Regions from separate parts of the Arthrobacter jinronghuae genome, predicted to be linked through region 1. Evidence: predicted binding sites of a transcription regulator. Region 1 holds the regulator's gene; the other holds the start of a gene.

What was found. The regulator LexA, encoded in region 1, represses DNA repair genes until DNA is damaged. The targets are predictions, from matches to a motif close to TCGAACANNTGTTCGA.
Region 2: the regulator LexA is predicted to act here: its motif matches at 2,323-2,338, upstream of N2K98_RS10085 (DUF6504 family protein).

What each region holds. Positions count from the first base shown of each region.
Region 1 covers NZ_CP104263.1:1,339,755-1,344,175, forward strand. The annotation lists gene N2K98_RS06225 (ATP-dependent DNA helicase) at 1-1,548, shown strand, start outside; gene lexA (transcriptional repressor LexA) at 1,659-2,465, opposite strand; gene N2K98_RS06235 (LysM peptidoglycan-binding domain-containing protein) at 2,947-3,363, shown strand; gene N2K98_RS06240 (histidinol-phosphate transaminase) at 3,472-4,421, shown strand, end outside.
Region 2 covers NZ_CP104263.1:2,168,047-2,172,467, reverse strand. The annotation lists gene N2K98_RS10095 (MDR family MFS transporter) at 28-1,638, shown strand; gene N2K98_RS10090 (hypothetical protein) at 1,652-1,918, opposite strand; gene N2K98_RS10085 (DUF6504 family protein) at 2,427-2,738, shown strand; gene N2K98_RS10080 (DNA polymerase III subunit alpha) at 2,776-4,421, shown strand, end outside.

The sequences.
Region 1 (4,421 bases):
GTCCGCCTGCAGGAATGGGCGCAGGAAACGGAAACCGGCGACCGGGATGAGTTGCTTCCCGGCGTCAGCGACCGTGCCTGGCGTCAGGTGTCCGTCACCTCAATGGAGTGCCTGGGGGCGCAGAAGTGCCCGGTGGCGGAGGCCTGTTTCAGCGAACAGGCACGGGCCAAGGCGGCCGTCGCCGATCTGGTGATCACCAACCACGCGATGCTGGCCATCAGCGCGTTCGAGGGACTGGCGGTCCTGCCGGACTACGACGTGGTGGTGATTGACGAGGCGCACGAGCTGCAGGACCGCGTCACCGGCGCGGTTACCGGGCAGCTCTCCGGAACCGTTATATCCGCGGCGGTCTCCGCCGCGCGCAAGCACACTTCCGCCACCATGGAGCCGCTTGCGGCTGCCGGCCGGGCCTTCGACTCGGTTTTTGCCCCGGTTCCCTCCGGCCTGCTGGCCGGAGGACTGTCCGAGGACCAGGAGCTGGTCCTGGGCGCGGTGCGTGAAGCCTGCCGCACGGCCCTGTCCGATTCCAAGCCCGAAGGCTCCGACGCCGTCGACGGCGGCCGCCAGATGGCACGCTCCCGCCTGATGGCTGTCCTGGAACTGTGCGAACGCATCCTTGACGCAGTGAATTCAGGGGAGGTGCTGTGGGCATCGCGTGCCAGCACCTTCTCGCCTGGCACCGGTTACACCGCCCCGGAAGAAGATGCACCGCCCACCATCAACGTTGCGCCGCTGTCCGTGGCCGGACGGCTGCGCGAAGGCCTGTTCGACGGACACACCGTGGTGCTGACCTCGGCCACCCTCGCCATCGGGTCGGAGTTCGGTCCGGTTGCAGGGGCCCTGGGGCTGGTGGGCGCCGGTGCACCGAAATGGACGGGGACCGACGTCGGCAGTCCCTTCGACTACCCCCGGCAGGGGGTGCTGTACGTAGCCAAGGACCTGCCGAAACCGGGACGTGGAACCTCCCCGGAGCAGCTGGATGAACTGGAGGCGCTGATCAAGGCCTCCGGCGGCGGCGCCCTGGGTTTGTTCTCCTCCCGCCGTGCAGCGGAAGAAGCCGCGGAAGCACTGCGGAAGCGGGTCGACTTTCCGATTCTTTGCCAGGGCGAATCCACCATGTCCGCCCTGGTTCAGCAGTTTGCCGACGACGACGAGACCTGCCTGTTCGGCACCATGTCCCTCTGGCAGGGCGTGGACGTCCCCGGCGCCTCCTGCCGGCTGGTGATCATTGACCGGATTCCGTTCCCGCGTCCCGACGATCCGTTGATGACCGCCCGGACCCGCGCGGTTGCCAAGGCCGGGGGAAACGGCTTCATGAGCGTCTCGGCCACCCACGCGGCCGTCCGGCTCGCCCAGGGCGCCGGGCGGCTGATCCGCGCTTCCGGAGACAAGGGAGTGGTGGCCGTGCTGGATTCGCGCCTGGCCACCGCACGCTACGGCAGTTTCCTGCGGGCCGCCCTGCCGCCCTTCTGGTCCACCACCGACCGTTCCGTGGTGCTTCAGGCGCTGAAGCGGCTCGCCGCGGAACCCGCCGGCGCGAAGAAGTAAAACCCGCCGGACCCGGATCGGCGGAAAACAAAAAGCAGCGCCGCCGTGTGCCGGCGGTGCTGCTTTTGCGTGGTCCTTGTCAGCGTCCGACCAGGCCTCTCAAGGTGTGCCTAGAGCGAACGCATTACGGAGACAACCTTGCCCATAATGGTGGCTTCGTCACCGAGGATGGGCTCATAGCGGGTGTTCTGGGGCAGCAGCCAGGTGTGTCCGTTGCGCTGCCGGAAGGTCTTCACGGTCGCTTCGTCTTCGAGCAGGGCCGCGACAATGTCACCGTTTTCGGCGGTGGGCTGGCGGCGGACAACCACCCAGTCACCGTCGCAGATAGCCGCATCCACCATGGAATCGCCCGCAACGCGAAGCATAAAGAGGTCGCCGTGCCCGACGAGCTGGCGCGGAAGCGGGACCATCTCTTCAACCTGCTGGTCGGCCAGGATGGGTCCGCCTGCGGCGATCCGTCCGACCAGCGGAACCATCGCCGTGTCGATTGCGGTGGTGAGGTCGGAAACGCTGCCGGAGGCGGGTGTGCGTGCGTTGCCGCCGACGGAGCTCAGGCCGCCCTTTGCGGCGCCGTCAGCAGCCTCCCCGGTGTTCCCGCCGTCGACCGCGTTGCCTTTGCCGCGGCGCGGGGGAGCACCGCGGAGCATCAGCGGAACCAGTATCTCCATGGCACGCGGACGCTTGGGGTCACGGCGGATATAGCCGAGCTTCTCCAGCTGGCTCAGCTGGTGAGTAACGCTGGAAAGGCTGGCCAGGCCCACGATGTCGCCGATCTCCCGCATCGACGGCGGGTAACCGTTCGCGTTCACGGAACGCTGGATGGTTTCCAGGATCTTCGTCTGGCGGGCGGTTAGGCCCTTGGTGCGTCCTGCCGGCGCGGCAGGGGAGGGGGTGCTGCCATTGGTAACACGGGCCACGTCGGCTTCCCTTCACAGTCGGCCCGTGGATGCGGGCCGGATGGTTCTTACGGTGTATCTGGTTTGTCCTGCGGTGATGCGGTGATGCGGTGATGCGGTGATGCGGTGATAACGGGTGTGGTGGTCTGTCCCGCCAAGCCGTTTGTCAGTGCCGTTTTGTCAGTGCCGGATGGTTAGTTGGTCCCAGCCGCTTCCAACAGGTTCAACGCTAGGGGAGCGCAGCCTCATTTTCAAACATATATTCGAGCGAGTCTCGACAATGTTCGTAGATAAGTGCTAGAAATGTTCGAGTACAAGTTAGAACATACGTTCGAGTCTGAGTATGGATCTGAGTTTGGATCCGACTTTGAAATGGCCCGCCGACACCTCGGCGGGCCCACCAGATGTTCGAATGCAGTTTCGAGCCACACTGTTTATCCGGTGCTTTTGCGGGAAGCGGGGGAATCGGCGGAGCTGCTCTTCGGACCGGAAAGGTATTGACATGTCAGTACACGTACTTCCCTTCACCGCACAGAGCCTCACTGAGCGTGCCCCGGACCGGGCCGCTGCCGCCGCCCGCACCGCCGTTGCCGCGGACACCCAGGCGTCGGTCCCGCTGCGCCTGACGCGGCGCGGCCGGCTCGTCCTGGTCGGCGCCCCGCTGATGATCGTGGCCGCCGCACTGCTGGTCTTTATCGGATTCTTCACCGCACCGGCTATGGCTTCGGGCGACGCCCAGGAACAGACACGCACCATCCAGGTGGGTGTGTCCGCCGGTGATTCGCTCTGGTCGCTCGCCACCGAGTTCGCTCCGGACCGGGATCCCCGCACCGTGGTGGCAGACATCGTGGAACTCAACAACCTGGCGGACGCCACCGTCCCCGCCGGCAGCCAGATTTACATCCCGGTCTCGCGCTGATTCGCCAGGCAGGCATCCCGAAGTTCTTTACCTGCGCGCACCCGTAACAGAGGGGTGCGGGAAGTCGGCCAAATACAACGTCACCGCGCAGCGTCCTAAGCTGTAGTGGTGAACGAACAGTTGGAAAACCTGAACAGACTTCCCCTGCGCGATGATCTGCGGGGCCTGACCCCGTACGGCGCCCCCCAGTTGGATGTGCCCGTCCTGCTGAACGTCAATGAAAACACCCACGGTCTTCCGGAGCATGTGCGCCGGGCCATTATGGCCGAGATTGAATCAGTGGTCGCCGGCTTGAACAGATATCCCGACCGCGAATTCACGCTGCTGCGGGAAAACCTGGCCAAATACCTCGGCCACGGACTGGCCGCGGAGAATATCTGGGCCGGCAACGGTTCCAATGAGGTTCTCCAGCAGATCCTGCAGGCCTTCGGCGGACCCGGGCGAACGGCCATGAGCTTCCCTCCCACCTACTCCATGTATCCGCTGCTCTCCAGCGGCACCGGCACCGCATACGTGACCGGCACGAGGGACCGGGACTTCTCCCTGACCCCCGAATCGGCTGCGGAGCAGATCCGGGCGCAGGCACCCAGCATCGTGATCCTGTGCACCCCGAACAACCCCACGGGTACGGCCCTGGAACTTGAGGTGATCGAAGCCGCATATGAAGCAGGAGAAGCCTCCAATGCCATCGTGGTGGTGGACGAGGCCTACGCAGAGTTCTCCCACACCGATACCCCCAGCGCGCTGCAGCTGCTCCCTGGACGGGAACGGCTGATCGTTTCCCGGACCATGTCGAAGGCCTTCGCACTCGCCGGAGCGCGCATCGGCTACCTTGCCGCGGCACCGCAGATTGCGGACGCGCTTCGCCTGGTCCGCCTGCCTTACCACCTCTCCGCACTCACGCAGGCGACCGCGAATGCGGCCCTCACGCACGCCGATGCGCTCCTGTCCAATGTGGAAGACATCAAGGGCCAGCGGGACCGCATCGTGACGGAACTGCGTGCGCTCGGACTGGAACCGGCGCCGTCGGACGCCAACTTCGTGCTGTTCAGCGGAAT
Region 2 (4,421 bases), 830 kb from region 1:
AACAACCATGAAGAGAAGAAACCCGCCATGTCCCACAGAGCAATAACGCCGCGCACCGCGGCGCCCGCGGCCCGCTCCGGGACCGCCCTGCCGAAGCACCGGGTGGACGCCGCCCGGGGCGGGGGACCGAAGCGGAACCTCGTGCCGGTCTTCACGGGGCTGGTGCTCTCGGTGCTGCTGGCAGCCCTGGACCAAACCATCGTCGCTACGGCCCTGCCCACCATTGTGGGGGACCTGAACGGGTTGGAGCATCTGTCCTGGGTGGTCACCGCGTACATCCTGGCGGCCACCATCGGCCTGCCGATCTACGGCAAGCTCGGTGATCTGTTTGGCCGCAAGAGCATTTTCATTTTCGCCATCGTGGTGTTCCTCGCCGGCTCGGTCCTGTCCGGACTGGCGCAGAACATGGGCCAGCTGATCGGGTTCCGTGCGCTGCAGGGGGTAGGCGGCGGCGGGCTGATGATCGGGGCGCAGGCCATCCTCGGGGACCTGGTCTCCCCGCGGGAGCGCGGGAAGTACATGGGCCTGATCGGGGCGGCCTTCGGGCTGGCGTCCGTGGGCGGTCCGCTGCTGGGCGGCTGGATCACCGATGCCTGGTCCTGGCGGTGGGTGTTCTACATCAACCTGCCCATCGGCGCGGTGGCGCTCGCCGTCGTCGTGTCTTCGCTGCATCTGCCCAAACCCCGGGGCCGGCGCCCGAAACTGGACTACGCAGGCGCCGGGCTGCTTGCGCTCGCGAGCGCCGCCCTGGTGATGCTGACCACCTGGGCCGGCACCACGTACGCCTGGTCGAGTCCGCAGATTCTTGCCCTGGCCGTGGTGACGCTGGCGGCCGGCACGTCATTTGTCCTGGTGGAGAGGCGGGCCGAGGAACCCATCCTGCCGCTTGGCCTGTTCCGCAGCCGGAATTTCCTGCTGCCGGTGCTGGTGGGCATCGCCGTCGGAATCGCGATGTTCTCCACCATCTCCTACCTGCCCACCTTCCTGCAGATGGTCAACCGGGCCACCGCCACGCAGTCGGGCCTGATGATGCTGCCCATGATGGGCGGGCTGCTGCTGACCTCCATCGGCACCGGGCAGCTGATTTCCCGCACCGGCCGGTACAAGATCTATCCGGTGCTGGGGTGTGCGGTGATCATTGCCGGGTTGGTGCTGCTCTCACGGATCTCGGACACCACCCCATACGGGTTCACCGCAATCGGCATGCTGGTGATGGGACTCGGGCTGGGAATGCTGATGCAGAACCTGGTGCTGATTGTGCAGAACAGCGTGCCGGGCAGGGATATGGGCGCGGCGATTTCCGCAGCGAATTATTTCCGCCAGATCGGTGCCTCGTTCGGGATCGCGCTGTTCGGGTCGATCTTCATCCACCGGTTGGGCAATGAGATTGCCGCGGCGCCGCCGGGGGCCGGGACTGCCCTCGGAGGGGACATCAATTCGCTGAGTCCGGCTATGCTGCGCGGGCTCCCCGCACCGGCGCAGGACTTCATTGCTGCGGCATTCGGGCAGGCCCTGCCTCCCATTTTCCTGCTCAGTGTGCCCATCGTGGCAGTTGCCCTGGTGCTGTGCCTGTTCATTCGGGAGACGCCGTTGTCCACCACGGCGCGGGTGAAGGTGGACGTGGACAGCGGGAGATAGGAGCGGCCTGGCGTTAGGTGCCGTCATAACCGGATAGGGCGATCACCAGCAGGAAAAGCGCTGCCACGAGGCCTGCCTGCCAGATCAGGGAGGGAATGATGTACAGGCGGGCGGCAAGCTTCTTGTTCCCCTGGATAAGCGCCGCGATGAATCCCGTCACTCCTGCGAGCAGGGTGAACAGGCCGGAAAAGGCGAAGAAGCCAAAAATGGAGAAGTCGGAGACGTCCCAGGGGGCGAGGATGACGAGGGGGCGGACGACGATCGCCCAGACGATCGACACGAGGATCATTCCCGTTATCGCTGCCGCGCTGAACCGTGTTTTCCGGGAGGCCGCTTCTGGGGGAACCGGGCCCTGATCCGCAGGCAGGACGTCTTCCAGATATGGATTCCGGTGCTGGGGTTCAGGTCCCTGCCCGAACGGATTCCACGGTTCCGACTGCTGCCCTCCATTAGGCGGTGTGTTGCTGTCTGCCGTCATACTCTTCCCCCATTCGGTGAAAACTGCCCGGACCGGCCTTCTGCACCGGATCCGGTGTGTTCTGGGAACAGTCTGCACCATGCGCGGGCATCTACTTCTGCGGCGACACCGCGGGCCCTGTTGCGCCGGAGCGGGTCTTCCCTTCCGATCCATCCCCGAGTGGTGCCGTTTGTCCCCGGCTGGTCGTACACTGGTGGCGGAGCTGTTCGAACATATGTTCGAATTAGTTGCCAACTGATAACCAAGTGAACCAATGGATAACCAGTGGGTTGGTGCGTGTGCATGCATCCGTGGGCGGAGAGGAAGCTGAATGGGTACCTTCAGCGAAGCAATCGAGGTGGTGTGCTCGCCCGCGGGCCAGCCTCTCCGGCTTATCTGGGGCGGGCGCACCTACAAGGTGGGGGCCGATCCGGTGCGCTGGTATGAACGCCGCAACTGGTGGGAAGAGGAAACCCGAGCCGAACGCGGACACGGCGCCGGGCTGGTGGATACCGAGATCTGGCGGGTCCAGGCCCGGGTCAATGACCGCTCCGACCTGCGCACCCTCGACCTTTCGCATCACGTCCGCAGCGACCGCTGGCGCCTGATCCGGATCCATGACGCCCTGAGGGACAGCGCCTAATGGAAGACAGTGCCTAATGGAAGACGGCGCCTAAACAATGAGCTTCATCCACCTGCACGCAGCCACTGCGTTCAGCGCCCACTACGGGGTGTCCTGGCCGGAGGAGATGGCGCAGGCCGCAGCGGCCGACGGCGCGGATGCGCTCGCCTGCACCGACCGGGACGGGCTCTATGGAACGGTCAAGCACCTGCGGGCCTGCATGGAGGCGGGCATCGATCCCATCGTCGGGGTGGACCTGGCTGTGCTGGATGGCAGTAACGCCGTCACGGGACGGGTGGTCATTCTCGCCCACGGGCATACCGGGGGAGCGGGCTACCGTGCCCTGTGCCGGCTGATCTCCGCCGCGCACGCCGCCACCTCCGCCTCCCGGGCACGCGCCGGCAAACCGGTAGGCGTCACCATGGAGCAGCTTGCCGGGTACGTCCGCGGCGTAGGAGCCGGGCAAGGCGTCCCCGAGGAGGAGGCCGAACCGGTCCTGACCGTCCTCGTCGGCCCGCAGTCCGACGTCGGCCAGGCCATGCGCAGCCGAAGCTACGCCGTCGCCCGCACCCTGTTCGGCCGCTGGCGCTCGCTGATCCCTGCCCGGGCGCTCGCCGTCGAGGTGGTCACGCATCTGTCTGCGCCGGGGGAGAACCTCAGCCTCGCCCACGCAGTACGCATGTTCCGGCTGGCCGACGAGATGCGCGTGCCCGGCATCCTCACCAATGCCGTGCGCTATGTGGACGAGGATGGAGCCGCCACCGCCGACGTGCTCGACGCCGCGCGCTCGCTGACCTCGCTCTCCCACCTCCCGGACTTACAGCCCAACGGACAGGGCTGGCTCAAGGGGACACGGGAGATGACTGCACTGGCCCGTGAGATCAGCTCAGAGGCAGGCTACGGTTCCTCCGGAGCGGCACGGATGCTGGCCGACACTGCGGCGCTCGCGGATAGCTGCCGAATAGACCCCGTGGCGGACATGGGCTGGAAGCAGCCCGTGGTGCCCGAAGCCTCGGTGATCGGCATCGAGGCCGAACCCATGATCGAACTGCGCCAGCGCTGCGAGGCAGGGATTACCCGCAGGCTGCGTGCCCGGGACTCCATTGCCGAAGTCGAGCTGCGCAACCGGCTCGAACACGAGCTGGGCATCATCGAGCGGCTGGGCTTCGCCTCGTACTTCCTCACCGTTGCGGAAGTCTCGGACATGATCACCGGGATGGGGGTACGCGCCGCTGCCCGGGGGTCGGGGGCCTCCTCGCTGGTGAACTACCTGCTGGGCGTCAGCCACGTGAACCCGCTGGACCATGACCTGATCTTTGAACGCTTCCTGTCCCGGGACCGGTCCACGCTGCCGGACATCGACATTGACGTTGAAAGCGCTGAGCGGCACAACGTCTATCACCGCATCTTCGAACGCTTCGGCTCCGAACGCGTCACACTGATGAGCATGCAGAACGGCTACCGGGCACGGGGAGCGGTGCGCGACGCCGGACTGGCGCTGGGCATGCCCGAGGAGGAGATCGGCGCTGTGGCTAAGCAGCTGTGGCGTTTCTCGGCCCGCAACTTCCGCGAGGCGCTCGCCGAAAAGCCCGAACTGCGGGAATTCTCCGGCCAGGTGGAAAAGAACCAGCAGCTGGACCTGCTGGTGGACCTCACCGAACGCCTGGACCGGCTGCCCCGGCACATCTCCATGCATCCCTGCGG